2 regions of the Streptomyces sp. NPDC026575 genome follow, and region 2 is predicted to be linked to the other one. Evidence: riboswitches for the same ligand, from Rfam matches in the RefSeq annotation. Region 2 holds a riboswitch; the other holds the start of a gene.
The links. Region 2 has a riboswitch for glycine ahead of gcvT (glycine cleavage system aminomethyltransferase GcvT). Riboswitches for the same ligand answer to the same signal wherever they lie in the genome.

Region 1 (13,578 bases), on a different contig from region 2:
GAGCGCCCGGCACGTACCACAGGGCCCCCGGCAGATCTGCCGAGGGCCCTTGATGTTGCCCTGACGGGCTGAGGTTGCTCAGTTGTCGTACGCGTCCAGCGGGGGGCAGGAGCAGACGAGGTTGCGGTCACCGAAGGCACCGTCGATACGGCGCACCGGCGGCCAGTACTTCTCCGCCGCCGTCACGCCCGCAGGGAAGACGGCCTCCTCGCGGCTGTAGGCGTGGTTCCAGTCGCCGCCGAGCGCGGCCGCGGTGTGCGGGGCGTTGCGCAGCGGGTTGTCGTCCTTGTCCCACTCCCCCGAGCCGACCTTCTCGATCTCCGCGCGGATGGCGATCATCGCGTCGCAGAAGCGGTCCAGCTCGTCGAGGTCCTCGCTCTCGGTCGGCTCGATCATCAGCGTGCCGGCCACCGGGAACGACATCGTCGGTGCGTGGAAGCCGTAGTCGATCAGCCGCTTGGCGACATCGTCGATGCTCACGCCGGTCGCCTTGGTCAGCGGCCGGACGTCGATGATGCACTCGTGCGCCACCAGGCCGCCGGGGCCGGTGTAGAGCACCGGGTAGTGCGGCTCCAGGCGCTTGGCGATGTAGTTCGCGCTGAGGACCGCGACCTGGGTGGCGCGCTTGAGGCCCTCACCGCCCATCAGGCGGACGTACGCCCAGGAGATCGGCAGGATGCCGGCCGAGCCCCAGGGAGCCGCGGAGATCGGCCCGACGCCCGTCTCGGGGCCCGCGGTGGGCTGTAGCGGGTGGTTGGGCAGGTACGGCGCCAGGTGGGCGCGCACGGCGACCGGGCCGACACCGGGGCCGCCGCCACCGTGCGGGATGCAGAACGTCTTGTGCAGGTTGAGGTGCGAGACGTCGCCACCGAACTTGCCGGGCTCGGCGAGCCCGACCAGCGCGTTGAGGTTGGCGCCGTCGACGTAGACCTGGCCGCCGGCGTCGTGCACCGCGGCGCAGATCTGGGTGATGTGCTCCTCGAAGACGCCGTGCGTGGAGGGGTAGGTCACCATCAGGACCGCGAGCTCGTCACGGTGCTTGTCGATCTTGGCGTGCAGATCGTCGGTGTCGACCTCGCCGTCCTCGCCGGTCTTGACGACGACGACCTTCATGCCCGCCATGACGGCGCTGGCGGCGTTGGTGCCGTGCGCCGAGGACGGGATCAGGCAGACCGTGCGCTGCTCGTCCCCGTTGGCGCGGTGGTAGGCGCGGACGGCCAGCAGGCCGGCCAGCTCGCCCTGCGAGCCGGCGTTCGGCTGGATGGAGACCTTGTCGTAGCCGGTGACCGTGGCCAGCCGCTCCTCCAGCTCCTGGATCAGCGTCAGATAGCCCGCGGCCTGGTCGGCCGGCGCGAACGGGTGCAGCTGGCCGAACGCGGGCCAGGTGACCGGCTCCATCTCGGTGGTGGCGTTCAGCTTCATCGTGCAGGAGCCGAGCGGGATCATGCCGCGGTCCAGCGCGTAGTCCTTGTCGGCGAGGGTGCGCAGGTAGCGCAGCATCGCGGTCTCGGAGCGGTGCTGGTGGAAGACCGGGTGGGTGAGGTAGTCGTCCGTACGCAGCAGCTCCTGCGGCAACGTTTCAGCAGCCACCGCGTCCAGCTGCTCGACGTCGCCCTGCACGCCGAAGGCGCTCCAGACGCCGGCCAGCTGCGCGCGTCCGGTGGTCTCGTCGCAGGCGATGCCGACCAGGTCGGCGTCGACCTGGCGGAGGTTGACGCCGGCCTCACGGGCGGCGGCGACGACCTCGGCGGCCCGGCCGGGCACCCGCGCGGTCAGGGTGTCGAAGTACGCACCGTGCACGATCTCCACCCCGCCCGCCCGCAGGCCCTCGGCGAGGACGGCGGCGTAGCGGTGGGTGCGCTGGGCGATGGTGCGCAGGCCCTCGGGGCCGTGGTAGACGGCGTACATCCCGGCCATGACGGCGAGCAGCACCTGCGCGGTGCAGATGTTGCTGGTGGCCTTCTCACGGCGGATGTGCTGCTCGCGGGTCTGCAGCGCGAGGCGGTAGGCCCTGTTGCCGTCGGCGTCGACGGAGACGCCCACCAGGCGGCCGGGCAGGCTGCGGGCGAACTGGTCGCGTACGGCCATGAAGCCGGCGTGCGGACCGCCGAAGCCCATCGGGACGCCGAAGCGCTGGGTGGTGCCGACCGCGATGTCCGCGCCGAGCTCGCCGGGCGAGGTCAGCAGCGTCAGGGCGAGCAGATCGGCGGCCACGGTGACGATCGCGCCGAGCCCGTGGGCCTGCTCGATGACGGCACGGGGGTCGCGCACCGCACCGGAGGCGCCGGGGTACTGCAGCAGCACGCCGAAGACGCCCCGCTCGGCGATCTCGGCCGGGATGCCGTCGGACAGATCCGCGACGACGACCTCGACGCCGGTGGGCTCGGCGCGGGTCTGGATCACGGCGACGGTCTGCGGCAGGCAGTCGGCATCGACCAGGAAGACGCCCTGCTTGACCTTGCCGACGCGGCGGGCGAGCGCCATCGCCTCGGCGGCGGCGGTGCCCTCGTCCAGCAGGGAGGCACCGGAGGTGGGCAGTCCGGTCAGTTCCGCGACCATGGTCTGGAAGTTCAGCAGCGCCTCCAGGCGGCCCTGCGAGATCTCCGGCTGGTAGGGCGTGTACGCCGTGTACCAGGCCGGGTTCTCCATGACGTTGCGCAGGATCACCGGCGGGGTGAACGTGCCGTAGTAGCCCAGGCCGATCATCGAGGCCAGTACCTGGTTGCGCTCCGCCAGGCCGCGCAGCTCCTGGAGGACCTCGGCCTCGGTGCGGCCCTGCGGCAGGCCCAGCGCCTCCGCGCTCTTGATCACATCGGGTACGGCGGTGGCCGTCAGCTCGTCCAGGGACCCGAATCCGACGTGCGCGAGCATCTTCGCCTGCGCCTCGTGGTCGGGGCCGATGTGCCGGCGCTCGAACGGAATGCCCTGTTCAAGCTCGGTCAGGGAGATACGATTGGTGGTCATCTGCGGGGGCCTCCTGGTCAACACGACCTACGAGGGGCACCACGGCGCGGGTGCCCGGACGGCCTCCCCCTCTGTCATCTCAACCTGAGAGCTTCACCGGCCCGCGCGAGGCGGCCCGGCTTTCACCGTCGGTGAGGAGGGGTTACGGCGCTGTGCTCGTCCGTGGCCCGCCCTGCTTTCCAGAGTGACCTCGCCCATGCGGTACGTGTGCCTGAGAGATTCCGGGGAGGATTTGCTCCTTCGGCGCCCTGGTCGCGAACGACAAAGGACTCTCCCGCATGGATTCTGCGGCCATTGGCCAGCCTACCAGCGCGCCACTCGAAGGATCCTTCGAGTGGCCGGGGCATGAAATGTGCCGTTTGGTAGTTGTCACAGGGCAGTTGCGACCAATTGGAGGGGTTGTGCAAACCGATATCGATCCCCGGAGCCTGATCGGCCGCAAAGCGTTCGACCGGAACGGCGCGAAAATAGGCACGATCGACGAGGTATACCTCGACGACGCGACGGGGGAACCGGAGTGGGCGGCCGTGCGCACCGGACTCTTCAGCCGGGATGCGTTCGTCCCCCTTGAACCCAGCAAAATGGTCGGCGAGGGCCTGCACATCCCCTACGACCGCAAGCTGATCAAGGACGCCCCGGACTTCGGCGTGGGCCGCCATCTCTCCCCTGAGCAGGAACTCCAGCTCTACCACCACTACCGGCTGGACATCTCCTCACCGGAGCCCGGTCCGGCTTCCTCCGGCAAGGAGGACGGCTCCGACAAGGACTTCGGCAAGATCGCCGGCTCGGAGGACTGACCTCCTTCCGGCCCGCCGCCCACCAGCGGCAACGGCTCACCCGGCCGCAGCGCCGGGTCCTCGACGGCGAAGGTCCGCACCCTCCCCGGTGCGGACCACGGCGTCTCGAAGCGTACGGTCACCCTCCCCACGCCGCTTCCCTGCACCCATCCGGCGCCGAACTCCTCGTGCACCACGTCCAGCCCCGGATGCCAGCGCCGCGGCCGCTCCTCCTCCGGCTCGCCTCCCCCGGCCTCCGCCCCCGCCGACTCCGCCGCCTTCGCCAGCTCCCCGGCCTCCCGCTCCGTCGCCAGCTGGGCGAACAGATCCTCCTGGGTGAAGTCCGCCAGCCCGCTGACCCCCACCCCCAGCAGCCGCACCCCGCCCGTGGTGTCCACCGTCTCCAGCAGCCGCACGGCGGCCTCCCGTACGACCGAGGGGTCGTCGGTGGGCCCGCGGAGCGTCTCCGAGCGGGTCAGCGTCGAGAAGTCGTAGTTCCGCACCTTGATCACCACCGTCCGCCCGGAGCGCCCGGCCGCCCGCAGCCGCTGGACGCAGCGGTCGGCCAGCCGCAGCATCTCGTTCCGCACCCGCGTCCGGTCGGTCAGATCGACCTCGAAGGTGTCCTCGACCGAAATGGACTTGGCGTCCCGCTCGGCCACCACAGGGCGGTTGTCCTGGCCCAGCGCCATCGCGTACAGCCCCGCGCCGTGTGCCTTGCCCAGGAGCCGCACCAGCTCGGCCTCGCCGGCCTCCGCGGTCTCCGCGACGGTGTGGATCCCGGCCCGGCGCAGCGTCTCGGCCGTCGCGGGACCCACCCCGGGCAGCGTCCGCACCGTCATGGGGCCCAGCAGCTCCCGCTCTGTGCCGGGCTCGATCACCACCAGGCCGTCCGGCTTCGCCGCCTCGGACGCGATCTTCGCCAGCATCTTCGCGCCCGCGAGCCCCACCGAGCCGGTCAGCCCCGTCGCCGCCCGGATGTCGTGCCGCAGCCGCTCCCCCACGGCGCGTACGGCGGCGGTCTCGGCCGGCACCCCGCCCGCTTCCAGGTCCACGAACGCCTCGTCCAGGCTCAGCGGCTCGACGAGCGGCGACAGCTCGTGCAGCAGCTCCATCACCGTGTCACTCACTTGGCGGTACAGGCCGAAGCGAGGGCTGAGATAGGCGGCATTGGGGCACAGCCGGCGCGCCTGGGCCGTGGGCATCGCGGAGCGGACCCCGAAGATCCGGGCTTCGTACGACGCCGTGGCGACCACACCCCGCGGCCCGATCCCGCCGACCACCACGGGCTTGCCACGCAGGCTGGGCTTGGCCGCCTGCTCGGCGGCCGCGTAGAACGCATCCATGTCCAGATGCAGAATCGTCGGCGCGGGTCTCACACGTCCGATGCTGCCGCATGGCACTGACATTCGACCCGACGCCGGGCCGGGGCCGGTGGACCGGGCTCAGCCGGCCCTGTTGCGCCGCCGCGCCAGCTCGTCGTGCGGGTTCTTCCCCATCAGCGTCTCGCCGGTGTCCACGCGCTCTCCGTGGAGCTGTGACAGCACGCCCTCCACGTCCCGCCACACCACGCCCACCGCGATGCCGAAGACGCCCTGGCCGCCCTGGAGCAGATCGACGACCTGGTCGGGCGAGGTGCACTCGTAGACCGTCGCGCCATCGCTCATCAGCGTCATCCGCGTCAGGTCCGCCAGCCCGCGCGCACGCAGGTGCTGCACGGCGGTGCGGATGTTCTGCAACGACACCCCGGTGTCCAGCAGCCGCTTGACGATCTTCAGGACGACGACGTCCCGGAAGCTGTAGAGCCGCTGGGTGCCGGAGCCGTACGCGGGCCGGATGCTCGGCTCCACCAGGCCCGTACGCGCCCAGTAGTCGAGCTGCCGGTAGGTGATGCCCGCTGCCGCGCATGCGGTCGGGCCGCGATAGCCGATGTTCTGCGCCTCGCAGTCCCCCGACACCGCCGCGGCCGGTGCCGGGGCATGGTTCGCGGCCGCGCCCGAGTGGAGCGGCAACGCCCCTTCCGCCGCCATACCGTCGCCGGTGATTGCCACGCCGCCCTCCGTCCTCCACGTCCCGGACGGGACCTGCCATATCGACGGTATGCAGTCACTCGGGGTGCGTCAACGATCGCCGCGCTCGCCACGCCGAGTGATAATCACCCTACGAGTGGTTTCTCGTGACCTCGCGCGGGGAATGGCTAAATAGTTTGGCCGGAATCAGCCCCTTCACCCGGCCGGCGTCACTGACTGTTGGTGCCGAAGTCCTCGGGCGAGATCTGGTCGAGGAACTCGCGGAACTTCTCCACCTCGTCCTCCTGCTCGTCCGGGATGGCGATCCCCGCGTCGTCCAGCACACCGTCGGTGCCGAAGATCGGCGTTCCGGTGCGCAGCGCCAGCGCTATGGCGTCGGACGGGCGGGCACTGACCTCGACCCCACTGGCGAAGACCAGTTCGGCATAGAAAACCCCCTCGCGCAGATCCGTGATGCGGACCTGCGTCAGCTCCTGGCCCACCGCTTCGAGCACGTCCTTGAAAAGGTCGTGCGTCAGCGGCCTGGCAGGGACCATGCCCTGCTGGGCGAAGGCGATGGCGGTGGCCTCCCCTGGCCCGATCCAAATGGGCAAGTATCGGTCGCCTCCCACCTCCCGCAGGAGCACGATCGGTTGGCTGGAAGGCATTTCCACCCGGACACCCACGACGTCGAGCTCGTTCACACAGCAACCCTAGGACGTGCCCGGCAGGTTTGGGTAGTCGAGCACTCTTTTGCTCATGGCAACCGGACGCGAAGAGCGCTCTGCACCAGCGCCGCATGGAGCCGTACGGAGAGCGTCGCCAGCTCCCTCGCCGTGGCCTCCGCATGGGCCCTGGTCTGGGGGTTGCGGTGCCGCCGAAGGGGTGCAACGACCTGTTCGACCAGGCCGGCCTCGCGCTCGGCGGCCGCCTTCACGGCGCGCAGATGCCGCGGCTCCAGGCCGAAGCGACCCAGGTCCGCGACGAGTTTGGCCACGGTGACGGCCTCGATGTCGTATCCGCCGTCCGCATGGGGGACGATGAGTCCGTACGACTCCCAGTCGGCGAGCGCCGCCTCGTCCACCGCAGCGGCGGCCAGCAGCTCCGCCCGGCCGATCCGGGCAGCCGTCGGACGGTCCTCGCCCTGGCAGGACACGTCCTCGATCAGATCCCGCGGGGACGCGGCCGGAGCCGGCAGCTGCACCTGCTCACCGCGCTCCAGGGCGTCCAGATGCTCCCGGATGACCTTCAGGGGCAGATAGTGGTCCCGCTGCATCCGCAGGACGCTCGCCAGCCGCTCGACGTCGGCCGGCGTGAATTTCCGGTATCCGGAAGGCGTGCGCTTCGGCTCGACGAGCCCCTCGGCCTCCAAGAAGCGGATCTTGGAGATCGTGACCTCGGGAAACTCCTCGCGCAGCGCATTGAGCACCGTGCCGATGCTCACCGGCTTGGCGCCCGAGGAGGCGGTGCCGAGGGAACCGGCACCGCCCTTCGGTGTATCGCGCATATGCCTTCCCTGATCGGTCAGATCCCGGCGCCCCGCTGGCTCGCGTAGAAGACCATGCGGTACTTGCCGATCTGGACCTCGTCGCCGTTGGCGAGCGCGACCGAGTCGATCGGCTCACGATTGACGTACGTGCCGTTCAGGCTGCCGACGTCGGCGACCGTGAAGACACCGTCCGCACCGCGGCGGAACTCCACATGCCGGCGCGAGACCGTCACGTCGTCGAGGAAGATGTCGCCCTGCGGATGCCGGCCCGCCGTCGTCAGCTCGCTGTCCAGCAGGAAGCGGCTGCCCGAATTCGGACCCCGGCGGACGATCAGCAGCGCCGAGCCCAGCGGAAGGGCCTCGACCGCGGCCTGGGCCTCCGGGGACAGCGACGGCACCAGATTCTGGCCCGTCGTCTCCGAGTCGTAGGCCTCCAGCCCCGAAATGGAGATCGTCGACGTCGTCTCGGACGCCCGCTCGGCCTGGGCGCCCGGGCGCAGCGGCGCACCGCAGTTGGAACAGAACCGGCTCGCCTCGGCGTTCCCGTGCCCACACCTCGTACATACCGGCATGGCCGACCCTCCACCCGTGCGTGAGGCCGATGGTTCCTCGGAACCTATGCGGCCGGCACCGGAGGGGTCAACAGAACCCGCGCCGTGCCCCCCGGACGGACCGCCGACCTCGTCGCGGAAGAGCGGACGCTCCGCCGCCTCACCATTCTCGGGCTGGCGCGGCGCACGATGCCGCGCGGAGCCGCTGCCGCCCTCCTGGCGCGCGCTCTTGCCGAACAGCTTTCCAAACAACTTCACGGGCGATTCCCCTTGAACGAAACAGACCCGCCCGTGGGGCAGGACGAACCCTCGATGCACACACCGGCCCATCCGGACATCCTGTGAACGTCCGTGGCCTCCAGACAGTTTCCACCACACACCACACGCACGGTGCGTCGACCCCCCGCTACCTCATGCCCTCGCCGGGCACTCGACATACCTGCACACCTCACTGCGATGACGACCGAGCGTAGTCAGGCCGCTTCGCCTCTCGCAAGGCATCCACAATGATCTTCTCCCGACCGGTCACAGACACCTTGGCCTGCTCCTTTTCCAGCGTCTGAACCACTCCGCCGGGGATGTTCAGCGCCGGCTCCAGGTCCTCCGGCTTGCCGATGACCTTGAAGCGGTACGGCTGGGTGACGCGCTTGCCGTCGATCTCCACCCCGCCCCGGATGTCCGAGAGGTAGGTGTCCGCAACGACCCGTACCGAATTGACCTGGATGGCCTCGGCGCCGGCCGCCCGCAACTCCTGGATGGTGTCCAGCAGCTTGTCCGCCTCGACGGAGTGCGTCGGGTCGTCGATGGTCAGGTTGATGCCGGGCCCCTGCGCCGCGACGGTCCCGGCCAGCACACCCAGCTGCTGTTCCTTCTCCACGGTCTGCTTACGGGCCTCCTCGGCCTGGTCCGAACTGTTCTCCAGCTCGGTCTTCTGCCCTTCCAGGCGCCGCTGTTCGTCCGTCAACCGCTGGGAGCGATTGTCCAGCTCGTCCAGAATGCGCACCAAGTCCTCCTGGCGCGCACCCCGCAGCGCACTGCTGTCACTTGTGGAACGTACCTGAATCGCCAGACCCAGGCCGAGAATGAACAAGAGCAGCGCAACGATCAGTTGGGCCCGGGTCAACCGCGGCGGCCACAGGCTCGCCACGAGCCGCTCCCGGCCTGTCTTCGGATGCTCTCCCTCTCCGCCACCGCTCACCGCGTCAGGAGTCGAGGAGTCTGCCGCTTTACTCGACCTCTGTCCAGTACTGTCCGTTTCCCGGGTTTCGTCCCCGTCCCCGGACGCGCTCCGCTCAGGGGTGCTCCGGCTCTCGGGCGGCATCGGCCGCCGCCCCGCCGGACCGCGCTCCTGCTCGGGCTCCGGTCGCTCCGGCTGCTTCCCCGGCTCCGGGGTCTCGTCCGCTGCCATCCGCCTCACGCCCTGAAGACGTGCCGGCGGATCGCCGCGGCGTTGGAGAAGATCCGGATGCCCAGCACCACCACGACGCCGGTGGAGAGTTGGGCACCGACGCCCAACTTGTCGCCGAGGAAGACGATCAGCGCGGCGACGACGACGTTCGACAGGAAGGAGACCACGAAGACCTTGTCGTCGAAGATGCCGTCCAGCATCGCGCGCAGACCGCCGAACACGGCGTCCAGCGCCGCGACGACAGCGATCGGCAAGTAGGGCTCGACCACCGTCGGCACCACGGGTCGGACGACGAGTCCGACCACGACTCCCACGATGAGGCCCAGTACGGCGATCACGATGTGCCCTTCCCTGTGTCGGTGCCGCCCGACCTGGCGGCACCGGCCTGCGGCTTTGCGGTACGTACGATCAAACTGGGCGCGGGCGGCAGCGTGACCTCACTCTCGGCGGAAATCCGTGTGCGCACGCCGTAGTTCTCCTGCAGCACATGCAGGTACTGACCATCGGCGCTGTCCTGGAACGCGGTGCTCAGCCGCTGCCCGTCCCCCACCGCCAGCACCGTATAGGGCGGCACCAGTGGCTTGTTGTCGACCAGTATGGCGTCTCCCGCGGCTCTGATCGCCGAGAGTGACGTAAGCCGCTGCCCATTGACGGAGATGGCCTCCGCACCGGACTCCCACAGGCCGTTGACGACGCGCTGCATGTCCCTGTCGCGTACCCGCCCGGTGTCGGAGAAACCACTGCTCTCGCGCGGCCCGCCGCCACCGGCCTCCGCGCCCTTGGCATCGTCCACGACGAGTTTCACGCCGGGTCCGGTGACCCGCGTCGAGCCCGCCAGCAGGGCCAGCAGTTCGGCCTTGCCACCGCCGCGCTGCTTCAGCGCCTCACGCTGCATCCTGCTGACGTCGCCCCGCAGCGCGTCGACCCGCTGCTGAAGCTTGTCCGCCTCGCCGGTCCCCTTCTGGATGCGGTTGATCAGCTCTTCGCGCTCCTTGGCCAGCGTCGGTGCGGATATCCGCGCCTGCGCCGCCCCGACGGTCACCACGAGCGCGGCCAGCACCAGACCGGCCGCCAGGCCCAACTTCGCCCGCAGAGTGCGCGGCAGCCCGCGCACGCCGGCCTCGGACTTGCGCGCGGCCGCCTCGGCGTACCCGTCGTCGAGGCTGTGATCCATCACGTTGGTCAGCAGCGACATGGACGCATCGGGGCGCGCGGCCGGCGGTTTCGGGGTGCTCCGATCGGGGCGCTGCTGCGACATGCCGCACATCGTCCCACGTCGGCCGCGCAGTCTCCCAATGGCCCCACCGGCGCGCCGATCAACGGCCCGCCGGTGGGGTCCGGATCAGCGGCCCGCGCTGTCGACCACGGCCGACCACTCGTCCAGCAGCTGCTGGGCGGAGTCGTCGTCCGGGCCCTCCGCCCACAGGTGGGTGACCGCCTCGGCCGGGTCCGGCAGCACCAGGATCCAGCGCCCGTCGGTCTCCACGACCCGTACGCCGTCCGTGGTGTCCACCTCCCGGTCGCCGGCCGCCTCGACGACATGCCGCATGACCAGGCCCTTGACCGCCCACGGGGTCGCCAGATCGCGGCGCAGCACATGCGCCCGCGGGATCCGCGCGTCGATCTGGCTGAGCGTGAGCTGGGTGCGGGCCACCAGACCGATCAGCCGGACGAAGGCGGCCGCACCGTCGAAGACGGAACTGAACTCCGGGATGATGAAGCCGCCCAGGCCGTCCCCGCCGAAGACCGTGCCGTCCGCCCGCCCCACCCGGGTCAGATCGTCCGGCGAGGTGGTCGTCCACTCGACCTGTGTGCCGTGGTACGCGGCCACCTGCTCGGCGATCCGGGTGGTGGTCACCGGCAGCGCCACCCGGCCGGTGCGCCGTTCGGCGGCGACCAGGTCCAGCATGACCAGCAGCGCACGGTCGTCCTCGATGATCCGGCCGCGTTCGTCCACGAGCGAGAGTCGTTCGCCCACGGGGTCGAAGCGCACGCCGAAGGCGGCCCGTGCCGAGGCCACGATCTCGCCGAGCCGGACGAGCCCGGAGCGCCGGGCCTCGGCGGTCTCGGTGGGCCGGGACTCGTTGAGCCCGGGGTTGATGGTGAGGGAGTCGACCCCGAGCCGCCCCAGGAGGCTGGGCAGGACCAGGCCCGCGCTGCCGTTGGAGGCGTCCACGACGATCTTCAGTCCCGATTCGGCGATCCCGGTGGTGTCCACGGCCCGCAGCAACGACCCGGTGTACGAGTCGAAGACGCTCGCCGGGAAGATCAGGTCACCGATCTCGCCGGGGAAGGCACGCCGGTACTCCTGTCGGGCGTAGACGCGGTCGAGCTTGCGCTGCCCGGCCTGCGAGAGGTCGGCGCCCCGCTCGTCGAAGAACATGATGTCGACCGAGTCCGGTACACCGGGTGTCGTACGGACCATGATGCCGCCGGCACTGCCACGGGCGGTCTGCTGACGGGCGACCGGCAGCGGGACGTTCTCCAGGTCGCGTACGTCGATGGCGCTGGCCTGCAACGCGGAGATCACCGCGCGTTTCAGCGCCCGGGCACCACGGGAGTGGTCACGTGCGGTGGTGACCGTGGAGCCCTTCTTGAGCGTGGTGGCGTACGCCCCCGCGAGCCGTACGGCGAGTTCCGGGGTGATCTCGACGTTGAGGATCCCGGACACGCCGCGGGCGCCGAACAGATGCGCCTGGCCGCGGGATTCCCAGATCACCGAGGTGTTGACGAACGCGCCGGCCTCGATGGTCTTGAAGGGATACACCCGCACATTGCCCTGGACGATCGACTCCTCACCGATGAGGCATTCGTCGCCGATCACCGCACCATCCTCGATCCGGGCGGCCCGCATCACGTCGGTGTTCTTGCCGATCACACACCCGCGCAGATTGGTGTGCTGACCGAGATAGACGTTGTCGTGGACCACGGCACGGTGCAGGAACGCGCCGCTCTTCACGACGACATTCGAACCGACGACGGTGTGCTCGCGAATCTCCACGCCCGCCTCGACCTTGGCGTAGTCGCCGATGTACAGCGGCCCGCGCAGCACCGCGTCGGCATGGACCTCGGCGCCCTCGGCGACCCATACTCCGGGCGAGATCTCGAAGCCGTCGATTTCGACGTCGACCTTGCCTTCGAGCACGTCGGCCTGGGCCTTCACATAGCTCTCGTGGGTGCCGACGTCCTCCCAGTACCCCTCGGCGACATAGCCGTAGATCGGCTTGCCTTCCTTCATGAGCTGCGGGAAGACATCACCGGACCAGTCGACCGGAACATCGGGCTCGAAGTAGTCGAAGACCTCCGGCTCCATCACGTAGATACCGGTGTTGACGGTGTCCGAGAAGACCTGGCCCCAGGTGGGCTTTTCCAGGAAGCGTTCGACCTTGCCGCCCTCGTCGACGATGGTGATGCCGAACTCAAGGGGATTGGGGACCCTCGTGAGGCAGACGGTGACGAGGGCGCCCTTTTCCTTGTGGAACCGGATCAGATCGGTGAGGTCGAAATCGGTGAGGGCGTCACCGGAGATGACGAGGAAGGCGTCGTCCTTGAGGGCTTCCTCGGCATTCTTCACGCTGCCCGCAGTGCCGAGAGGCTTTTCCTCGTTGGCGTAGGTGAGCTCCATTCCGAGCTCTTCCCCGTCCCCGAAATAGTTCTTGACGAGCGAGGCAAGGAATTGCACGGTCACGACGGTCTCAGTGAGACCATGCCGTTTCAGCAGCCTCAGCACATGCTCCATGATCGGTCTGTTGGCGACCGGAAGCAGGGGCTTGGGCATACTGGACGTCATGGGGCGAAGGCGTGTTCCCTCGCCGCCGGCCATCACAACGGCCTTCATGTCGGAAGCGTCCTCCTCATAAGAGACGACGGTCTTGCCGACTTCACTTGTCCAGATCGCCCACTGTTTCTGTGCTCGCGTACGGGCGCCGGCCGTTGCACAATCTGCCGGTTCGGAGAGCTCAGTCGGCTGTGGCGTCCGCCCTGATGAGTCGGCGGACCTGGACCACGTACAGGATCCCTGCCCACCAGTAGAGCGCCGTACCCCAACCTGCGAACGCCCATCCGAAAATAGCAGCGAGCACGTGAAGCCAGCCCCTTCCGTCGCTCAGCAGGAGCAACGGGAAGGCGTACATCAAGTTGAACGTAGCCGCCTTGCCCAGGAAGTTCACCTGGGGAGGGCCATATCCGTGACGCCCGAGGAATCCCACCGCGATCAGCAGCATCAGTTCGCGCGCCAGCAGGGCCGCGGTGAGCCAGACCGGGAGGATCTCGCGCCAGGTCAGGCCGACGAGGGTGGACAGGATGTAGAGGCGGTCGGCCGCCGGGTCCAGGATCCGACCGAGGCTGCTGATCTGGTTCCAGCGCCGGGCGAGCTTGCCGT
Region 2 (16,635 bases):
CCCATGAGGGCGAGGAGGTAACCGCCGTTGACCGCCTGGATGATCGTCCAGCCGGCGGAGAGGTGGGCGTCGTAGACGCCCGGGGCGCGGCGGGTGACCGCCGTGTCGCGGTCGAACTCACTGTTGCCAAGCGTCACCAGAGCCATGGGTTGCACGCTACACCGGATAGTTACCGACCGGTAGTGTCAGTTTTGACGACCGCGCCCGGAAGCCCTCCGTCCGGGCCTGCGATGATGCCGCCATGCTTCACGTGCTCTACCTGTTCGGCGTCGCGGCCTTCGCGGCGAGCGGCGTGCTGGCCGCCTACCGCGCCAACATGGACCCCTTCGGCGGCCTGGTGCTCGCCTTCGCCGCGTCCATCTCCGGCGGGACGCTGCGCGACCTCATCCTCAACCGGCAGCCGCTGTACTGGACGCACGACTGGGTACTGCTGACGGTGATCATCTGTGTCGGCGTCGGCACCATGATCTATCTGCGCTTCTGGACGCTGCCGCGCAAATCGCTGCTGGTCGTCGACGCGATCGGACTCTCCGTCGTCACGGTGATCGGCGCCCGCGCCGCAATCCAGGCGGGCGCCACCCCGCTCGCCGTGATCATCCTGGCCGTGCTGACCGGCGTCGCCGGCGAGGTCATCCGCGATGTGCTGTGCGGGGAGTTCCCCCCGCTGCTGCTGCGCGAGGACGTGTACGCGATCGCCGCGATGGCGGGCGCCTGCTGCCTCCTGCTGCTGCACCAGCTCGGCGTCGGCGCCACCCCCGCCGCGGCGGTCTCGGCGGGGCTGGTCTTCGCACTCCGGATGGGCGCGGTCTACCTGGGCCTGCACCTGCCGCGTCCCCAGCAGCTGCGCCCCAGGCCGGGCCAGAAGAACACCGACTGACCCGGCCCGCGGTGCCTACTTGCCGGGCAGCGCCGGCTTCTTGGCCGTGTACAGCCAGGTGTCGAAGAGATCGTCCAGCTGCTGCCCCGAGATCTTCTCGGCCAGCGCGATGAACTGCGAGATCTCCGCGTTGCCGTAGCGGTGCTGGCGCGTCCAGGTGGGCAGCAGGTTGAAGAACGCCTTGTCGCCGATCCGCTCGCGCAGCGCCTGCAGCGTCATCGCGCCCCGCTGGTAGACCGCGCCGTCGAACATCGTGTCCCGCTGCGGATCGCCGACCTTGATCTTCCAGAAGGGGTCGTCGGCAGGCCGCTTGCCGTATGCCTTCAGGAAGGAGTCATGGGCGCTGGCGCGGCCCTTGTGCTCCTCCCACAGCCACTGGGCATACGTGGCGAAGCCCTCGTTGAGCCAGATGTTGGGCCAGGTCTTGACCGACACCGAGTCGCCGAACCACTGGTGGGCCAGCTCGTGGACGATGGTGGACTCGTCGCGGACGGCCGAGTAGACGGGCTTGGACTGCACCTCCAGCGAGAAGCCCGCCTCGGGCATGTCGTCGACGATGGCGCCGGTCTCCTCGAAGGGGTACGGGCCGAAGACCTTCGACCAGTAGTCGGTGGCCTCGGCGGTGATGCCGTAGACGTCGACCTTGCCGGCGGGCAGGGTGGGGTCGGTGGCGACGTAGATGGGGGTGCCGCCGGGGGTGGTGCCGGTGCGGACGTCGAACTTCCCGATGGTGGCGGTGGCCAGGTACGTCGCCATCGGCTTGGTCTCGCGCCAGTGGGAGTACGAGCGGTCCCCCTTGACCCGCGACGAGACCAGACGGCCGTTGGAGACGCCGGTCAGCCCCTTGGGGGCGTCGATGCGGATGTCGTAGGTGGCCTTGTCGCTCGGGTGGTCGCTGGAGGGGAACCACGTCGAGGCGGCGTTGGGCTGGCAGGCGACGAAGACGCCGTCCTTGGTCTTCATCCAGCCGTAGTCGGAGCCGAACAGGATGGGGCCGCTGAGCGGCTTCGGTATGCCGCCGTAGGTCACCGTCACGGTGAACCGCTCGCCCTTGGGCAGGCGGGCGGCCGGGGTGACGGTGATCTCGTCCCCGGACCTGGTGAAGGCGGCCTTGCGCCCGTTCACCTTGATCGCGTCGACGGTGAGCTTGTGCAGATCGAGATCGAAGGTGCGCAGGCTCTGGGTGGCCTTGGCCTTGAGGGTGGTGCGGCCCTCCAGCAGGCCGCTCTGGGGGTCGTACTTGACGCCGAGGTCGTAATGCAGGGCGTCGTAGCCGCCGTTGCCCAGCTCGGGGAAGTACGGGTCGCCGACACCGGGGGCACCGCCCGACGCGCCGGGCGCGGCAGCCGAGACACCGGGCGCGGCGGCGAGGGTGGCGGCCGAGGCGACCGCGATGGACAGGGCGATCAGGCGGGGAGTGCGACGCACGGACCGGGAGAGTGCCATGGGCCGTCCTTTCGAACATGCGAATGAATGATCAATCGCGCCAACTCTGCACTCTCCCGGCCGGTTTCGCCGGGGATTTTTCCAAGCTCTCAGGTGTCACTGATCACTTGACGCCTTACCGGCCGCCCCGGCCGGCGCGTTCTCCGGGTGGTGGCAGGCGACTTGGTGCCCCGTCCGCAGCGCGACGAGCGGCGGCTCGGTGGTGGCGCACACCTCGGTCGCCTTCCAGCAGCGGGTACGGAACCGGCAGCCGGAGGGCGGGTTGATCGGCGAGGGCACGTCGCCCTTGAGCAGGATCCGGTCGCGCTGGGTGCGCCGCTTGGGGTCGGGCACCGGCACGGCGGACAGCAGCGCCTTGGTGTAGGGGTGCATCGGCGTCTCGTAGAGCCCCTTGCGGTCGGCCAGTTCCACGATCTTGCCGAGGTACATCACCGCGATCCGGTCCGAGACGTGCCGGATGACCGAGAGGTCGTGGGCGATGATGACGTAGGTCAGGCCCAGCTCCTCCTGGAGGTCGTCCATGAGGTTGACGACCTGCGCCTGGATCGACACGTCCAGCGCGGAGACCGGCTCGTCGGCGACGACCAGCTTGGGCTTGAGCGCGAGCGCGCGGGCGATGCCGATGCGCTGGCGCTGACCGCCGGAGAACTCGTGCGGATAGCGGTTGTAGTGCTCCGGGCTCAGGCCCACCAGCTCCAGCAGCCGCTGCACCTCCTTCTTCACCCCGCCCTCGGGCTCGACGCCCTGGAGGCGGAAGGGGGTGGAGACGATCCCGCCGATGGTGTGGCGGGGGTTCAGCGAGCCGTACGGGTCCTGGAAGATCATCTGTACGTCGCGGCGCATCGGGCGCAGCCTGCCCGGCGACAGATGGGTGATGTCCGTGCCCTGGAACTCGATCGAGCCGCCGGTCGGCTCGTCGAGCCGGGTGATCAGCCGGCCCATCGTCGACTTGCCGCAGCCGGACTCGCCGACCACGCCGAGCGTCTCGCCCGGACGTACGTCGAAGTCGATGCCGTCGACCGCCTGCACCGCCCCGACCTGCCGCTTGAGCAGGCCCTTGGTGATCGGGAAGTGCCGCACCAGCCCGCGGACCCTGAGCAGCGGCTCGGCCGCGGCGGAGCCCTCCGCGGTCCCGGCCGGGGCCTCGGTCCCCTTCTGGAGCGGGATCTTGTTGTTCTGGTCGTCAGTCGTCTCGGTCACAGCTTCGGCGCAATCTCTTCGGTCCAGATACGCTCCCGCTCCTCCGGCGCCATGTGGCAGGCGGAGAAGTGCCCGCCGCCGGCCTCGCGCAGTTCGGGGCGGACCGTACGGGTGAGGTTGTCCTTGGGCACGTCCGCGTACGGGCAGCGGGGGTTGAAGGCACAGCCGGACGGCACGTTGATCAGGCTGGGCGGGGAACCCTTGACCGGGATCAGCCGCTCGGTCTGGTCGCGGTCGATGCGCGGCATGGAGCCGAGCAGGCCCCAGGTGTAGGGGTGCTGCGGCTCGTAGAAGACCTTCTCGGCCGGGCCGCGCTCGACGCACCGCCCGCCGTACATCACCAGCAGATCGTCGGCCAGCTCGGCGACCACTCCGAGGTCGTGGGTGATGATGATGACCGCCGAGCCGAACTCCTTCTGCAGATCGCGGATCAAATCCAGGATCTGCGCCTGGACGGTGACGTCCAGGGCGGTGGTCGGCTCGTCCGCGATCAGCAGCTCGGGGTTGTTGACCAGCGCCATCGCGATCATGGCGCGCTGGCGCATACCGCCGGAGAACTGGTGCGGATGGTCGTCCACGCGCTTGTCGGGCTGCGGGATGCCGACCCGGTCGAGCATCTCGATCGCCCGCTTGCGCGCGGTCTTCTTGTCGACGTCGTTGTGGACCCGGTATGCCTCCATGATCTGCTTGCCGACCGAGTAGAAGGGGTGCAGCGCGGACAGCGGATCCTGGAAGATCATCGCCATCTCGCGGCCGCGCAGCCGGCGCACCTCCTCGGGGTCGGCGGAGACCAGCTCCTTGCCGTCCAGCCAGATCTCGCCGGACATCCGCACCCTGTTGCGCTGCTGGCGCGAGGCGCGGTGCAGGCCCATCACGGCGAGCGAGGTCACCGACTTGCCGGAGCCGGACTCGCCGACGATGCCGAGCGTCTTGCCCTTCTCCAGGCTGAAGGTCAGCCCGTCGACGGACTTCACCAGGCCGTCGTCGGTGGGGAAGTGGACCTTGAGGTCCCGCACCTGGAGGAAGGCCGCCGGCCGCGCTCCCGGCTCGGTGGCGGCCGCGGCGGGCTCGGCCGCGGCGCTCTGGGGCTTCTCTACGGTCTTGTCCTCGGAGGAGTCGGTCACGAGAGCCTCACCCGCGGGTCGACGGCGGCGTACAGAACGTCCACCACCAAGTTGCATATGACGATGAAGAACGCGGCGAGCAGGGTGACGCCGAGGATGTTCGGCAGGTCGTTGGCGTTGATCGCCTCGACCGCGAAGGCGCCGACTCCCTTGAGCGAGAAGACCTGTTCGGTGATGAGCGCACCACCGAGCAGCAGGCCCAGGTCCATGCCGAAGACCGTGATGATCGGGGTGAGCGCGGCCCGCAGACCGTGCCGGACGACCACCTTGCGCTCGCGCAGGCCCTTGGCGCGGGCCGTACGGATGTAGTCCTCGCTCAGCGTCTCCAGCATGCCGGCCCGGGTGAGGCGGGCGTAGAGCGCGGAGTAGAGGAAGGCCAGGGTGACCCAGGGCAGGACCAGGGTCCGGGCCCACAGGAACGGGTCCTCCAGCAGCGGTACGTAGTCGCTGCGTTCGAAGATCGGCCACTGGTAGGTGAACAGGGCCAGCGCCAGCGCGCCGGTGAAGAACATCGGGAGGGAGACGCCGGCCAGCGCGACGCCCATCGCCATCCGGTCGAAGAACGAGCCGGGGCGCAGCGCGGAGAGCACGCCGGTGGCGACACCGGAGACGACCCACAGCACGGCCGCGCCGGCGGCCAGCGAGAGCGTCACCGGGAGCCGGGACTGGATCTCCGGCCACACCTCGATATGGGTCTTGAAGGAGTAGCCGAAGCACGGCACATGGCACTTGGCCGCTTCCGGACCGAACTTGTAGTCGACGCCGACGAAGATGCCCTTGAGGAAGTCCCAGTACTGCTCGTACACCGGCTTGTCCAGGCCGAGGTTCTTCTTGACCGCGGCGATGTCCGCGGGCGTGGGGGCCTTTCCGATGTACTGCTGGGCAAGCTGGTCGGTGCTCTGCCCGGCCAGTTTCGGCAGCAGGAAGAAGATGCCGAAAGTGACCGCGCTGACGATCAGCAGCAGGATCACTGCGCTGATCAACCTGCGGATGATGTACGAGAACACGGGGATGCGGCGTCGGCGCCGCGGGCCGGCCGCAACCGGCCCGCGGACACCAATGCCTTCACCTGCCTTCCAGGGCTGCTACTTCTTGACGCCGATGTTGAGGTAGTCGTACTGACCGCTGAAGGCCGAGGTGGACACCAGGTTGGTGGCCTTGGGCGAGCGGTACATCAGGACCTTGAAGTAGGTGAGCGGGACCATCGCCGCCTGCTCCATCGTCTTCTTGTCGATCTCGGCGTACGCCTTCTCGCGGGCCGCCTTGTCGGTGTTGGCGATGGCGGAGTCGAGCAGCTTGTTGATCTCCGGGTCGTCCAGCTGGGACAGGTTGGTGTTACCGGACTTGCTGATCGCCTTGCCGTTGAGGATCTGCTGCAGGTAGCCGTAGCCGGTCGGGAAGTCCGAGCCCCACTGCATCATGATCAGGCCGACGTTGTTCTTCTTGTTGAACTCCGGCACACCGGCGTAGTCCGAGAAGTACTTGCTGGTCGGGTACGACTGGATCTTGGCCGTGACGCCGATCTTCTTCAGCGACTCGATGACCGAGGTGGCCGCGTCGACCTCGTCCTGGCGGTCGTTGCGGGCCAGGATCGTGGTGCTGGTCTTGCCGGCGCCGCACTTGTCCCAGTGCTTCTTGGCCTCGGTCAGGTCCAGCTTGTCGCCGTTGTACTTCTGCGGGTACAGGTCGTACTTCTGGTAGCCGTCGATGTCGGTCGGCAGGACCGTGGAGGCCAGCTCACCGCGGATCGGGCCGCCGAGCGAGGTCTGCACGGCCTTCTTGTCGATCGCGTACTCGACGGCCTTGCGGCACTCCAGGTTGTCGAACGGCTTCACCTTGGTGTTGATCGCCGTGTAGACCAGGCGCTGGCCGAGCGCGTTGTCGGTGTTGGCCTTCTCCTTGGGGTCCGTCAGGAGCTGGGCCTGCGTCTGGCCGTCCACACCGCGGCCGGCCAGGTCGACCAGGGTGTTGCCGGACTGGAGGTCCTTGTCGATGGTCGACTGGGCGACCTTCAGCTTCAGGACGATCTTGTCGGGCAGCTGCTTGCGCAGCTTGTCGGTCGCCGCCGACCACTGCGGGTTGCGCACGAGGGTGAGCTGCTTGCCCTCCTCGTAGCTCTGGAACTTGTACGAGCCGGTGGACAGCACGGACTTGGTGTAGTCCGCGCCCTTGTCCTTGGCCTGCGGGACCGGAGCCGTCTGCGGGGCGCTGACCAGGTAGTCGAACTCGGCGAACGGCTTCTTGAGGTGGAAGACGATCGTGTGGTCGTCCGGGGTCTCGATGGACTTGAGCCCTTCCTTGCTCTTGTCCTTGTAGGGCCCCTTGTAGCCGCCCTCGTTGTCCTTGAGGAACTGCTGGAAGTAGTTCGGGCCCAGCGAGAGGGTGTCGCGCGCGAAGTTGGAGCGCTCGACCGCGTACTTGACGTCCTGCGCGGTGACCGCGGAGCCGTCCTCGTACTTCACGCCCTTGCGGATCTTGTACGTCCAGGTCCTGCCGCCGTCGCTGGGCTTGCCCATCTCCTCGGCGAGGTCCGGGACCAGCTCGTTGCCCTTCGTGCCGGGGCCCGGCTTGAAGGTGGTCAGCGGGCGCGCGTAGAGCCGGCTGAAGTTGTAGATGAAGGCGTAGTAGGTGTTGCCCGGGTCGAACGACTCCGGGGCGTCGCTCATCGCGTAGTCGACCGTGCCGCCCTTCGCGTCCGAGGCGTTGACCACGCCCTTGGTGGCCGCGTTCGCCTCGGAGGAGCCGTCCGAGGAGCCCTTGCCTCCGCTGCAGCCGGCCAGCAAAAGGCCCGCACTGGTGATGGCCGCTATCGCCGCGACCGGAACTGACCTTCGCATGATGGTCCGTGTCCCCTTCGTTCGTCGAGAAACTTCACACTCAAAAACTTCACTGGCGGTGGAGATTGGTGGGCGCCGGCGCCCGGCGGAGCCGTCAGCGGCTGCGCGGGTCCAGCGCGTCCCTCAGGCCGTCACCGAGCAGGTTGAACGCGAGCACGGTGACGAAGATCGCGAGGCCGGGGACGATCATGTACTGGGGGTCGACCTCGTAGTACTTGACGGCCTGGTTGAGCATGCCGCCCCAGGACGCCTGGGGCGGCTGGATGCCGACGCCCAGGAAGCTCAGGGCCGCCTCGAAGAGGATGTTGGAGGGGATCAGCAGCGTCGAGTAGACGATGATCGGACCCACCAGGTTGGGCAGCAGCTCCCGGAAGAGAATGAAAGGCCCGCGCGCACCCATACCGCGGGCGGCGTCCACGAATTCGCGCTCGCGCAGCGACAGTGTCTGCGCGCGCACGATCCGCCCCATATACGGCCAGTTGAAGAAGCCGATCACGAAGATCAGCACCGAGATATGCAGCGGCAGGCCCTCCAGGCCGAAGGCGCCGCCCTGCAGCGAGGCGGAGATCGCAATGGCGAACAGCAGCAGCGGGAAGGCCAGGAAGACGTCCATCATCCGGCTGATGAAGGCGTCCACCCGCCCGCGGTAGAAGCCGGCGACCACACCCAGCACGGTGCCGATGGCGACCGACAGCAGCGTCGCGCCGAACGCCACGATCAGCGACACCCAGGAGCCCTCCAGGATCCGGGCGAGCAGATCGCGGCCGAACTTCGGGTCCACACCGAGCGGGTGGTCCCCGCTCATCCCGCCGAACTCCCCCTTGGGGAGCGTGGTGTTGGGGTCGATCAGCGACTGGTTGGGGGAGTTGGGGTCCAGGCCGAGCAGCGCCTGGAGGGGGCGGGAGAGCGCGGCGATGACGACGAGCAGGATGACAACGATGGCACCCGCCACCGCGACCTTGTCCCGCCTGAAGCGCAGCCATGCGATCTGGCCGAGCGAGCGCCCTTCGATGCGCTTGCCCTCCACGCCTTTCAGCACCGCTTCCGGCTGCGCCTCGGCAGCCGCCCCGGTGGTCTCGATCGGTGCGGTCACGGTGACCTTGACCCCTCTCGGCCGACGGTTCGGCCGGCCCCTGCCCGCCGCAAGAGCGGCCTGATTCACATCACTGGTGCAATTCGGTGCAAGTACTGCGGGTATCGCGGAAGTTCAGACAGTGGAACTCGGAGATTTCACGCGACGCCGTACGCGATGACGCTCGATGACGCTCGCACAAAGGGCCGAGGCCCTCGGTGTTTTCCGGAGTCTTCATCCCCTTCGCGATCAGTCACCAGCCCTGACCGGGAAAGGATGCGCAACTGTGATGTGCTCCACGGCATTCCGTTATACGGACTCACGGTCGAGCTGAGCGGAGTGAATATCCACAAAAGAGGGCCCCAACCGTGGGGAATACGGGGCGAATTCACCCCGGAATAGACGCCTCGGCGACACGCTCCGTCACCGGAGGGTGTCGCCGAGGGGTGGTGCGATCCGGACAGCCGGCGGGCGGGTCAGTAAGGGCGCGGGTAGCCGTAGCCGTACGAGGGCGCGGGGGCCGGCTGGCCCTGCGGCTGGGCGTAGCCGTCGCGGTCGAAAAAGGGGCGCGCGCTGGCCCGCATCCACATCGCGACCGGGTCGTAGTCGTCGTTCATCGCGACCGTGGAGACCGGCAAACCGTCCGGAACCGCGCCGATCGACTGCTGGATCATCAACCGGGCCGAATCCACCGCTTGTTGGCCGGTGTCGTACAGATCCAGCCCGACCGCCAGATACGGGGCGCCGAGCGCGGGCTGCACCCAGGCCCGGCGCAACGACCGCACGGCGGGGGTGCGATGGGCGTTCTGGGCCAGCAGGGCGTAGAACTGCGGGATGTCGATGACCGGCTCGGAGATCCGCAGCGGTCCGGCCGGCAGCCGGTCGAGGCCGCCGGCGATGCGGCGCAGGTCCAGCCAGGGGATGCCGACACCGCCACCGGGGGCGTGCGGGTTCAGCCACAGGCCCCAGCGGTCCGGGAAGAGCGCGCCGGCGATCTCCAGCCCGCCGACGACCTCGTGGTCGCGATTCCAGCCGGAGGCGGCGAGTTCGGGCGCCGAGGTCACGCACGGCGCATAGCCGAGGCCGTCGACCTCCATGTTCCCGTACTGCGCGTCGGGGGAGCCGGCCCGGCCGTGCCACAGCAGCATCCAGACCTGGCCCGCGGCGAGCGCCTGGAGCAGCGCCTCATAGGCGTCGTAACGGCCGGGCGAGACCTGCTGGAGCAGCTGCTCCAGCGCTCCGGCCGCCGGCGGCCCCTGATGCGCACCCGCGCTCACGTGGTCCGTCCCTTCATCTCGGCAGGGCACGTGTGGGTGCGCCCGCGCGTCATCCAACCAGCTTACGAGTGGTCGCGAGAGTAGAAGGGCCGCACGCGCTCCAGCATCCGGTCGGCGACCGGGTCGCCGTGGGCGAGATCGAGCATCACCAGCTGCACCGGCCAGGGCACCGGGACCGCGCCGAGCGCACGTCCCAGGGCCATCAGGACCGTCTCGCGGGCGGTGCCGTCGTGCAGCGCGGCGGGGTCCACCGCGATCTGAACACCGACGAACAGTGTGGGCGTGTCGCCCTCGACACTAGCCAGGACACGCCGGGCAGTCAGGACAATTCCGGCACCGGAGAACTCCAGTCCGGCGGCGGCCAGGAAGTCCACCGGCTCCTCCTGCCAGTCCGGCTCGAAGAGCCGCACCCGCCCGCCGCTCGGCAGCCCCTCGGCCTCATGGCGCCCCAGCCGGCACAGCTGGGCCACGGCGGGCGGCGGCAGCGGCACACCGACCACACCGTCCGGATTGACCGCGATCCCGATCTGCGGCGGCAGCCCGCGGGCGAACTCCACGGCCGGCGCGACGGTGAAGGACATATGCGAGCCGACCACCCGCAGGAACTCCTGCTCGGAGCTGTAGACCGGGACATGGGCCAGCCCGCCGATCTCGACGGTGGGCAGGTCCAGGCCGCGGGCGCCCAAGCCCGCGCTCTCCGGGCCGCCGCCGTTGGGCAGCGGCACCCACACCCGGCTGCGGCCCAGGACCTCGACGATCCGGCCGCCGGCGCCGGGATGCCCGACCGACGCGGCGAGCACCTCTTCGAGCTCGTTCGCCGGCCACGCCAGCTGCGGTATCCCCTGCTCCGGAAGACTCATCTGTTCCCACCCGTTCCGACCACGCACATCGGCCCACGACACTAGACGAGAAAGGCCGGAGACAGTTCATACGGGGGCGGGGTACGGCACACCCGGAAGCGGCAGTCCGCTCAGTGGAAACCGACCGTCTTCAGTGCGCTCGCCGCCCGCCGGTCCAGCAGCACCACCGAGCTGAACCCCTTCGGCGGCCCGGCCGCCTCCGCCGCGCCGACCAGCCGGCCCACCGCCCTGCGGTGCCGCGCGAAGGCGTACCCCGACACCCCGCGCCCGCGCGCCTCCTGGCCGGACCGCGCCACCTCCGGCGGCACGTCGAGCAGCACCAGATGCAGCCCGCGCCCGCCGCGCGCCGCCGACCGGGCGACCCAGCGCCGCACCCATGCCAGCGTCCCGCAGTCGTGCACCACCACGCTGTCGCCCGACCGCAGCGCCCGACCCAGCGCCAGATAGTGCGCGGCCCGCACCAGCGGGCGGTACAGGCCGTACGGCAGCCGGCGCAGCCTGCCGCGCGCCCAGCGCTCGCGGACGTCCTGCGAGTCGATGCGGTGCACCACGAGGCCGCGGCCGTCCGACGGCGGCACCACCCGATGCATCAGGGTGCTCTTGCCGCTGCCCGGCAGCCCGGAGACCACGACCAGGTCACCGGCGGCGAACCGCAGCTCGGCGGTGCCGCGGGCCCGTCTGCGGCCGCGCAGGTCCCGCACCCGCGCACCGCTCCCCGGCCGGACGACGGCCCGCCCCGCGCGCCGGGCCGGGGGCGCGGCGGCGGACGCCGCCACCGGCGCACCCGGGGGCACGGCCCCTGAAGTGGCCGCGAATGCCGCTTCCCTCTGCACCGTGATCGCCCTCCCCGTCCAGTTCCGGTCCGAGTCCGTCCCTTACCCGCAGAGTGTCAAGAAAAGGTAATGGCCATCAAGGCGATTGTCCGATCTGTCGGCGTGGCGGGCCCGGTCCTGGACGGGGCGGCGACCAGGGCTCCTCGATCCGGCGATCCCGTGTAATGATGTGGCCGCCACGTGCACGGCTCAGCTCATCCGTGCACCGCCAACTCCATACCGGCCGCTTGAATCCGCGCGGGAGAGTCCCCGGCCGCCATGGCGGGGCGCCGAAGGAGCAAGTCCTCCCTTGAATCTCTCAGGCCCCCTATACCGCGCGGGCGAGGCAGATCTGAAAAGCGAGCCACTGCCCGGTCCACGGGGCGGCTCCACCCAAGGTGCAAACCGGGTCCGTTCGCGGGATCCCGGTGAACCTCTCAGGTTCCGATGACAGATGGGGAGAACGTCTTGTCACCCATGCCTGGGAGCCCAGAACCATGACAGATGCCCCCCGCCGCACCGCGCTGGACGCCACCCACCGCGCGCTCGGCGCGACCATGACCGACTTCGCCGGCTGGGACATGCCGCTGCGCTACGGCAGCGAGCGCGACGAGCACGTCGCCGTCCGCACCCGCGCCGGTCTCTTCGACCTCTCCCACATGGGCGAGATCACCGTCACCGGCCCGCAGGCCGCCGACCTCCTCGACTACGCGCTGGTCGGCAACATCGGCGGCGTCAAGACCGGCCGCGCCCGCTACACCATGATCTGCGAGGACGGCGGCGGCATCCTGGACGACCTGATCGTCTACCGGCTCGCCGACCAGGAGTACATGGTCGTCGCCAACGCCTCCAACGCCCAGGTGGTGCTGGACGCGCTGAACGCGCGAGCGGGCGGCTTCGACGCCGCGATCCGCGACGACCGGGACGCCTACGCGCTGCTCGCGGTGCAGGGACCGCAGTCCCCGGGGATCCTCAAGTCGCTGACCGACGCCGATCTGGACGGCCTGAAGTACTACGCCGGTCTGCCCGGCACGGTCGCCGGCGTCGACGCGCTGATCGCCCGTACGGGATACACCGGCGAGGACGGCTTCGAGCTGTTCGTGCGGCCGGCGGACGCGGTGGCCCTGTGGGAGGCGCTGACCGCGGCCGGCAAGGACGCGGGCCTGGTGCCCTGCGGTCTGTCCTGCCGCGACACGCTGCGCCTGGAGGCGGGCATGCCGCTGTACGGGCACGAGCTGACCACCGCCACCACGCCGTTCGACGCGGGCCTGGGCCGGGTCGTGAAGTTCGAGAAGACCACCAACAACGGCGACTTCGTGGGCCGCGCCGCGCTCGCGGCGGCCGCCGAGCGCGCCGAGACCGCCCCGCCGCGCAAGCTGGTCGGGCTGATCGCCGAGGGCCGCCGGGTGCCGCGCGCCGGATACCCGGTCGTCGCGGCCGACGGCACGGTCATCGGCGAGGTCACCTCCGGGGCCCCCTCCCCCACCCTCGGCAAGCCGATCGCCATCGCCTATGTCGACGCGGCCTACGCCACCCCGGGCACCGAGGGTGTCCGCGTGGACATCCGTGGAAGCCATGAGCCGTACGAGGTCACCGCGCTGCCGTTCTACAAGCGGCAGAAGTAACGGTTCGCCGGCGGCAGCCCCGGAAGTGGGGCGCGCCCGCGTGTCTCACTGTGCAAGACGCTCCCCCGGACCTTCGCCCGGGAGGTGCCCCCATTCACGATCACACCCTCGCGTACAGGAGAATCGAGCCATGGACAACCCCCAGCAGCTGCGTTACAGCAAGGAGCACGAGTGGCTGACGGACGCCGTGGAGGGCGTCTCGACGGTCGGGATCACCGAGCACGCGGCCAACGCGCTCGGCGATGTGGTCTTCGTGGAGCTTCCCGCGGTCGGCTCGACGGTCACGGCGGGCGAGTCCTGCGGTGAGCTGGAGTCGACCAAGTCCGTCAGCGATCTCTACTCGCCCGTGGACGGCGAGATCACCGAGGTCAACGAGGATGTCGTCGGCGACCCCTCGCTGGTGAACTCCGCCCCGTTCGAGGGCGGTTGGCTGTTCAAGGTGAAGGTCAGCGGTGAGCCCGAGGACCTGCTCTCGGCCGACGAGTACACCGCCTTCGCCGCCGGCTGATCCCGGACCCCTCTCCCCAGGAAGACTCATGTCGCTTCTCAACAGCTCCCTGCACGAGCTCGACCCCGACGTCGCCGCCGCCGTCGACGCCGAGCTGCACCGCCAGCAGTCCACCCTCGAAATGATCGCCTCGGAGAACTTCGCCCCCGTCGCCGTCATGGAGGCCCAGGGCTCCGTCCTCACCAACAAGTACGCCGAGGGCTACCCCGGCCGCCGCTACTACGGCGGCTGCGAGCACGTCGACGTCGTCGAGCAGATCGCCATCGACCGCATCAAGGCGCTCTTCGGCGCCGAGGCCGCCAACGTGCAGCCGCACTCCGGCGCACAGGCCAACGCCGCCGCCATGTTCGCCCTCATCAAGCCGGGCGACACCATCCTGGGCCTCAACCTCGCCCACGGCGGTCACCTGACCCACGGCATGAAGATCAACTTCAGCGGCAAGCTCTACAACGTGGTGCCCTACCACGTCGACGAGAAGACCAACCTCGTCGACATGGAAGAGGTCGAGCGCCTCGCCAAGGAGCACCGCCCCAAGCTGATCGTCGCCGGCTGGTCCGCCTACCCCCGCCAGCTCGACTTCGCCGCCTTCCGCCGGATCGCCGACGAGGTCGGCGCCTACCTGATGGTCGACATGGCGCACTTCGCCGGCCTGGTCGCCGCCGGACTGCACCCCAACCCGGTCCCGCACGCCCACGTCGTGACCACCACCACCCACAAGACCCTCGGCGGCCCCCGCGGCGGCGTCATCCTGTCCACCCAGGAACTCGCCAAGAAGATCAACTCCGCGGTCTTCCCCGGCCAGCAGGGCGGCCCGCTGGAGCACGTCATCGCGGCCAAGGCGGTCTCCTTCAAGGTCGCCGCCTCCGAGGACTTCAAGGAGCGCCAGCAGCGCACCCTCGAAGGCGCCAAGATCCTCGCCGAGCGCCTCGTCCAGGACGACGTCGCCCAGCACGGCGTCTCCGTCCTGTCCGGCGGCACCGACGTCCACCTCGTCCTGGTCGACCTGCGCGACTCCGAGCTCGACGGACAGCAGGCCGAGGACCGCCTCCACGAGGTCGGCATCACCGTCAACCGCAACGCGATCCCGAACGACCCCCGTCCGCCGATGGTCACCTCCGGCCTGCGCATCGGCACCCCGGCCCTGGCCACCCGCGGCTTCACGGCCGAGGACTTCCGCGAGGTCGCCGACATCATCGCCGAGGCCCTCAAGCCCGCCTACGACGCCGAGGCCCTCAAGGCCCGGGTCACGGCGCTCGCCGACAAGTACCCGCTGTACCCGTCGCTGTGACGCGTCTCATGCGGTGATCCTCCGCCCCGCCGGTCACCGGCGGGGCGGAGGCCGAACGGGCCGTGGGCCCGGGGCCGTTGGTCCCGGGCCCACCGTCCGCGTACCGGTTCTCCTCCCCCCTTTCGCGAAATCACGAGGAAAATCCGGTGATCGGCGAGAAATAAGGTGGCCCCCGGCAAATGGCAGGGCCCCTCGACCGTGAAGGGGGCACTTCTCGACGGCAGGACGGACGACACATCCCATGGACATGAGCGCGGGCGAGCGCAAGGGGCTCAGCCTCTTCGCCCTCATCATGATCGGCATAGGCTCGATCTTCGGCTCCGGCTGGCTCTTCGGCGCCGGTGCCGCCGCCCAGGTGGCGGGCCCCGCGGCGCTGGTCGCATGGGTGATCGGCGCCGTCTTCATCGGCATGATCGCGATGTCCTACGCGGAGGTCGGCTCGGCCTACCCGATCCCCGGCGGCATGGCCCGCTACGGCCATCTCTCCCACGGGCCGGTGCTCGGCTTCCTCACCGGCTGGGCCGTGTGGATCGCGGTCGCCTCGCTCATCCCGATCGAGTCGATCGCCGCCACCCAGTACATGACGTCCTGGAGCTTCGAGTGGGCGAAGGGGCTGGTCGACCCGGCCACCCACCAGCTCACCCTCTCCGGCATCTGCACGGCGCTGGCGCTGACCGTCGTCCTCTGGCTGACCTGCTTCTGGTCGGTCCAGCTGCTGGCCCGCGCCAACACCGTGCTCACCCTGGTCAAGTTCGCCATCCCGGTGCTCGCCGTGCTGGCGCTGATCGGCTCCGGCTTCCACACCTCGAACTTCACCTCGCAGGGCGGGTTCGCCCCGTACGGCTGGCCGGCCGTGCTCACCGCCGTCACCACCTGCGGCGTGATCTTCGCCTTCAACGGCTTCCAGGCCGTGGTCAACCTCGGCGGGGCCGCCAGGAACCCGGGCCGGGCCATCCCGATCGCCCTGGTCGGCGCGCTCGCGCTGGGCCTGGTGATCTATCTGGCGCTGCAGACCGCCTACCTCGGCTCCGTACCGCCCGAGCAGCTCCAGCGGGCCGGCGGCTGGCAGGGCGTGAACCTCAGCTCGCCGTTCGCCGACCTCGCCAAGCTGCTGATGCTGCACTGGGTGGTCACACTGCTGCAGTTCGGCGCCTTCATCTCGCCGGCCGGCTCCAACATCGCCAATGTCGCCTCGGCCGCGTACATGGTCACCAATCTCGCCGAGACCGGCTTCTTCCCCAGGAAGCTGGCGGCCGTGCACCCGCGCTACGGCACCGCGCGCCCCGCGATGTGGCTCAACCTCGGCTTCTCCGTCCTGCTGCTGCTCACCGTCGGCCGCAGCTGGCAGGCGCTGGCCGGGGTGGTCTCGGCGGCCATGGTCATCTCGTATCTGATCGGCCCGATCGCGGTGGGCGTGCTGCGGCGGACCCAGCCGGACCTGCCGCGCCCCTTCCGGCTCCCCGCCGCCGGGTTCCTGTGCCCGCTCACCTTCACCTTCGCCGCCTGCGCCCTGTACTGGTCGAAGTGGCCGGACACCGGCAAGGTCGCCGTGCTGACGCTGGTGTCCGTGCCGATCGCGGTGCTGGTGCTGCGGCGCAAGGGGGAGACGCGGCTCGCCCGGCAGTTCGCCCCGGCCTGGTGGATGATCGTCTTCCTGGTCTGGATGGCCGCGCTGTCGGCGCTGGGCAGCCCGGACTTCGGCGGCCATG

Region 1: it holds a riboswitch for glycine, as region 2 does, so the genes downstream of both, gcvP (aminomethyl-transferring glycine dehydrogenase) here and gcvT (glycine cleavage system aminomethyltransferase GcvT) in region 2, are expected to answer to the same signal.

The regions. Positions count from the first base shown of each region.
Region 1 is NZ_JBVHQM010000001.1:482,331-495,908, forward strand. It holds gene gcvP (aminomethyl-transferring glycine dehydrogenase) at 79-2,964, opposite strand; glycine riboswitch at 3,026-3,153, opposite strand; glycine riboswitch at 3,154-3,251, opposite strand; gene ACZ4NB_RS02275 (PRC-barrel domain-containing protein) at 3,366-3,761, shown strand; gene ACZ4NB_RS02280 (DNA polymerase IV) at 3,659-5,119, opposite strand; gene ACZ4NB_RS02285 (MerR family transcriptional regulator) at 5,186-5,791, opposite strand; gene ACZ4NB_RS02290 (bifunctional nuclease family protein) at 5,980-6,453, opposite strand; gene ftsR (transcriptional regulator FtsR) at 6,507-7,256, opposite strand; gene ACZ4NB_RS02300 (FHA domain-containing protein) at 7,274-8,119, opposite strand; gene ACZ4NB_RS02305 (DUF881 domain-containing protein) at 8,238-9,197, opposite strand; gene ACZ4NB_RS02310 (small basic family protein) at 9,203-9,535, opposite strand; gene ACZ4NB_RS02315 (DUF881 domain-containing protein) at 9,532-10,455, opposite strand; gene ACZ4NB_RS02320 (sugar phosphate nucleotidyltransferase) at 10,540-13,035, opposite strand; gene ACZ4NB_RS02325 (CDP-alcohol phosphatidyltransferase family protein) at 13,157-13,578, opposite strand, start outside.
Region 2 is NZ_JBVHQM010000012.1:143,675-160,309, reverse strand. It holds gene ACZ4NB_RS18920 (thioesterase family protein) at 1-146, opposite strand, end outside; gene ACZ4NB_RS18915 (trimeric intracellular cation channel family protein) at 242-877, shown strand; gene ACZ4NB_RS18910 (M1 family metallopeptidase) at 893-2,323, opposite strand; gene ACZ4NB_RS18905 (ABC transporter ATP-binding protein) at 2,420-3,523, opposite strand; gene ACZ4NB_RS18900 (ABC transporter ATP-binding protein) at 3,520-4,647, opposite strand; gene ACZ4NB_RS18895 (ABC transporter permease) at 4,644-5,654, opposite strand; gene ACZ4NB_RS18890 (ABC transporter substrate-binding protein) at 5,733-7,484, opposite strand; gene ACZ4NB_RS18885 (ABC transporter permease) at 7,579-8,577, opposite strand; gene ACZ4NB_RS18880 (enhanced serine sensitivity protein SseB C-terminal domain-containing protein) at 9,033-9,833, opposite strand; gene ACZ4NB_RS18875 (enhanced serine sensitivity protein SseB) at 9,896-10,693, opposite strand; gene ACZ4NB_RS18870 (AAA family ATPase) at 10,804-11,532, opposite strand; glycine riboswitch at 11,755-11,851, shown strand; gene gcvT (glycine cleavage system aminomethyltransferase GcvT) at 12,003-13,130, shown strand; gene gcvH (glycine cleavage system protein GcvH) at 13,261-13,638, shown strand; gene glyA (serine hydroxymethyltransferase) at 13,667-14,926, shown strand; gene ACZ4NB_RS18850 (APC family permease) at 15,168-16,635, shown strand, end outside.